Regions from separate parts of the Paenibacillus sp. NN59 genome, predicted to be linked through region 1. Evidence: predicted binding sites of a transcription regulator. Region 1 holds the regulator's gene; the other holds the start of a gene.

Region 1 (2,418 bases):
CGGGAATCGTTCGAAGTTGACCCGACGCTTCCAAGATGCCAAAGCAGCAGTCCTGCTGGGTACGAGTAGCTTCTGGGAGGGCGTGGATATTCCGGGTGAAGCGCTGACCTGTCTTGCGATTGTGAGACTGCCTTTCCAGCCGCCTAACCATCCGCTTCTGGAAGCGAAGAGTGAACTGTTGCAAGAGCAGAAGAAAAATCCATTTATGAAGCTTTCTGTGCCGCAGGCCGTCATTCGCTTCAAGCAGGGGTTCGGCAGGCTTGTTCGGACAGGCAAAGATCGCGGAATCGTCATTGTGTATGATACGCGTGTAATTGAAGCTTATTACGGCAAGTACTTCCTGTATTCGCTACCGGGACCAAAGATGGAGCATATGCTGACAGAACAGATGGTTCCCCGTATTGCTGAATGGTTAGATCGACCTGCAGAAACTCAAAAATAATTACGATGTAAAGCTATAACATTGCATTGGACTTCACCATGGCGTTAAACTTTGAAGAAGACTTCACAAAGTTCGAACAGGGCAGCGCTTTAATGAACTTATATTCCTAATAATTCGGGCATTCTGTATGAGGACATCATGCATGGATATTGCATGTATACAGAATGCTCATCTTTTCAATATTTATTTAATCGTGGCGATGGTAAGGGGGAGCAAGGATGAAATCGGATAAAATATCAGAAGCGGTAGTACGGCGTCTGCCTGTATATTTGCGTTATTTAAACGAGTTGGTTCAGCGTGAGGTGACAACGGTTTCCTCGCAGGAGCTAGGACAGCGACTGGATTTGAATCCAGCTCAAATCCGTAAAGATTTAGCTTATTTCGGTGATTTTGGTCGTAAAGGAATCGGGTATGATGTGTCTTACCTGATCGAGAAGATTCGTCACATTTTGAAAATTGATCAGCAAATTAATGTGGCTCTGGTAGGGGCCGGTAATCTCGGACATGCCTTATCGAATTATAATGCTTATTTGAAGGACAATATGAAAATTGTCGCTATTTTTGATGCGTTTGGGCCAAAGATTGGCAGTAAAATTAATAGCCTGACGGTCAAACCTATGGAAGAACTTACAGAAGCGGTTCAGAAAGATAACATTCGTATCGGGATCATCACGGTGCCGGACACGGAAGCTCAGAATGTTGCCGATCAACTGATTCAATCGGGCATTGAGGCGATTCTGAATTTTGCGCCAACGATTCTAAAAACGCCTTCACATGTGCGGATTCATCATGCAGACTTTACAACGGATTTGCTCAGTTTGGCTTATTATTTGGAGAACGGGAAGGAAGATGAGCTTGATGACAACAACGAATAAATGGGTAATCCAAAATGGTAAATTTGCTGTAAAAGAAGGTGCCAATTGGACTGTGATTCAAGGGTATATGGTCGTTGAAAATGACAAGATTGTGCATATTGGTGAGACGCTGCCGGATGGTGACGAGAACCTGCCTAAAGTGGATGGAAAAGGACTGCTCTTCCTGCCGGGTCTGATCAATACGCATGGTCATGCGGCAATGTCTCTGCTTCGAGGTCATGGTGATGACCTGGCATTACAAGTGTGGTTACAAGAAAAAATGTGGCCAATGGAAGCCAAAATGACTTCTGAGGACGTGTATTGGGGAGCATCCCTTTCGGTGCTTGAGATGTTAAAAGGCGGAACAACAGCTTTCCTGGACATGTATGACCACATGGATCAGGTAGCAAAAGTGGTTGAACAGTCAGGAGCTAGAGCTGCGCTGGCTCGCGGTGTCATTGGACTGTGTTCGGAAGAAGAGCAGATGAGAAAGCTGGAAGAGTCCGCAGCATTTGCTCGTGAATGGAATGGACAGGCGGATGGACGCATCACAACCGTAATCTCTCCGCACGCGCCTTACACATGCCCTCCAGATTACATAGAGAAGCTTGTTCAAGTTGCGCATGATCTAAACCTGCCTCTCCATACGCACATGTCAGAGACGCTTCGTGAAGTGGAGCAGAATGTATCAGATTATGGCATGCGTCCAGTGGCACATTTGGAGAAGCATGGCTTTTTCTCACGTCCTTCACTCGTAGCGCATGCTGTGCATCTCAACGATGAAGAGATCGAGATCTTGGCACGTCATGATGTCGCTGTATCCCATAATCCGGGTAGTAATTTGAAGCTTGCATCGGGTGTAGCTCGTGTTCCCGCTTTGTTGAAAGCAGGAGTTACTGTATCTTTGGGAACAGACGGACCGGCAAGTAACAACAATCTCGATATGTTTGAGGAAATGAGACTTGCAGCTTTAATTCATAAAGGAGTATCCGGTGATCCTACCGCCGTACCTGCCGGGGAAGCGTTGCTTCTTGGAACAGCTTACGGTGCGAAGTCCATCTTCCTGAACGATACTGGAGCTTTGCAAGTTGGTAAAAAGGCTGATTTTATTGCACTCAACAT
Region 2 (2,418 bases), 180 kb from region 1:
TCAATCCGCTCGTAGCTGTATTTATCATGCATGTAGTGGATGACGTTAAGAGTGTTCATGTACAGTTTAGCGAGCCACTCCATCATCGGTTTGAAGCGTTTCATCACTTCATTATAATCCAGTACCTCACATGTAATGGCAGGATACTCCGGACCAACCTGTGCTCCCGATTTTTCGTCACGTCCACCGTTGATCGCATACAGTAATGCTTTCGCCAAGTTGGCACGTGCGCCGAAGAACTGCATTTGTTTACCGATCTTCATTGCAGATACACAGCAGGCGATACCATAATCATCGCCATAGATTGGACGCATCAGATCATCATTTTCATACTGGATGGAGCTGGTTTCGATCGATACTTTACTGCAATAATCTTTGAAAGCTTCAGGTAACTTCGTGGACCACAGAACAGTCAAGTTCGGCTCCGGAGCAGGTCCCAGGTTGTGCAGTGTGTGCAGGAAACGGAAGCTGTTTTTGGTTACACGTGTTTCGCCGTTGACGGACATCCCGCCGATAGACTCTGTTACCCATGTTGGGTCACCACTGAACAATTCGTTGTAATCCGGCGTGCGCAGGAATTTAACAATCCGCAGTTTCATGACAAAGTGGTCAACCAGTTCTTGAGCCTGTTCTTCTGTCAGGATACCTTCTTGCAAATCACGTTCAATGTAGATATCCAGGAATGAAGATACACGTCCCAGGGACATTGCAGCACCGTTCTGTTCTTTGATCGCTGCAAGGTAGCCGAAGTACAACCATTGGAATGCTTCTTTAGCCGTTGTTGCTGGTAATGAAATATCGAAGCCATGCATCTCGCCCAGTTGTTTCAGTTCTTGCAGTGCACGAATCTGTTCGGATAACTCTTCGCGCAAACGAATGACATCTTCATCAATAACATCAACTTCAAGTGCATTGAGCTCACCTTTTTTGTTACGAATCAGGAAGTCAACTCCGTACAAAGCTACCCGGCGATAGTCACCGATGATCCGGCCACGACCGTAAGCATCCGGCAAACCTGTGATAATACCCGCTTTACGTGCTGCACGCATCTCGGAAGTGTAAGCATCGAATACACCTTGGTTATGCGTTTTACGAATATTTGTAAATATATCAATGACACCTTGTGGCATTTCGAACCCGTATGCTTCACAAGCATCAATCATCATGCGAATTCCGCCGAATGGCTGAATGGAACGTTTGAACGGAGCGTCTGTTTGAACTCCGACAATCTGCTCTTTGCTTTGATCCAAATATCCCGGTTGGTGGGAAGTAATTGTTGCAGGCGTATTCACATCAACGTCAAGCACCCCACCGTTATCCCGTTCTTTTTTGGTCAGGTCGGATACAATATCCCACAATTCTTTGGTATTCTGGGTTGCACCTGCAAGGAACGCCTCATCGCCATAATATGGGGAAAGGTTATGTTCCAGAAAATCATTCACATTAACCGTCTTGGTCCATGTTCCTTTGGTAAAGTTTCTCCAGCCTGTTTGTTGTTTAACATCTTTTTCGATCACCGACATCGTAATCCCTCCGCTTTTTTGGATTTCTGGACACATTATATTGTTGCAATAGACGTATCATCATGTGTCCAAAGCCGCGATTTATGTGAATTGTTTCACATGATCCGGAACACGTTCTCTCTACTGGGGAACCGGAACCGCGGAATGAATGTTTTTCTTATATTTTCAGTATACGTCGAGCAAGTCACACCATCTGTGATTTTTATCACAAACTCTGGATGTTGTCTTATTGCACTGCGCCACGGTTGTTCCCACTTGACCACTCCGCGGGCAGAACAACTTCAGATCGCTGTTATCTCCGGATTTTTTCGATTCACTTTTCCAAAGTGAAAATCCGGTGATAAATGCGAACGCTTCGCTTCTTCCGTCTGTCCTGCCCGCTCCGTTATCGTGTGAACCTCTTCTGTGCAAACAGCCCCCTCCCCTTTGTTCCTAGCATTTTGGGGAACCATTGCTCCGCTATGCTCGGAGCAACCAAGGTCTTGTAGGAGGTTCCTGAAAAACGGACGCTTCGCTTCTCCGTTTTTCTGCCCATCCTTTTTCTACTGCTTACGCGGGTATCACTTTGCTACAACTCTACTGGTACGTTCTCGTGTGACCTCATTCATGCATGAGACCACAATGCTCCTGAAAAACGGACGGTCCGCTTCGACCTTGTACAAGACCTGTCCGATAAATAAGGGCTTCGTTTCTCGTTTCTCTGCCCTCTTTGCCTCACCTCCTACAACGATCTATCCGTTTTCTCCCTTGCTCACTTTCCTTTTTCCCACCTCCTTTCCTATCTCTCCGCTCTTTCCTTCGGCTATGCAACTATACGGCAATCGGGGCTCCCCAATGTGGAGAACCCCTGAATCACTTGCCTTAACTTGAAGTACTAAGTTGTAATTTATGTTGC

Evidence for each region. Region 1 encodes Rex, which represses fermentation and respiration genes when NADH is low (regulators of the CRP and FNR family bind a similar motif). Its sites were predicted from a motif close to TTGTGAAATATTTCACAA; they were not measured.
Region 2: a site for Rex is predicted at 1,607-1,624, ahead of pflB (formate C-acetyltransferase). Genes of this name have one in related genera too.

The regions. Positions count from the first base shown of each region.
Region 1 is NZ_CP199678.1:4,033,455-4,035,872, reverse strand. Features, by position in the region: gene dinG (ATP-dependent DNA helicase DinG) at 1-442, shown strand, start outside; gene ACT89M_RS17665 (redox-sensing transcriptional repressor Rex) at 661-1,317, shown strand; gene ACT89M_RS17660 (amidohydrolase) at 1,301-2,418, shown strand, end outside.
Region 2 is NZ_CP199678.1:4,211,409-4,213,826, forward strand. Features, by position in the region: gene pflB (formate C-acetyltransferase) at 1-1,523, opposite strand, end outside.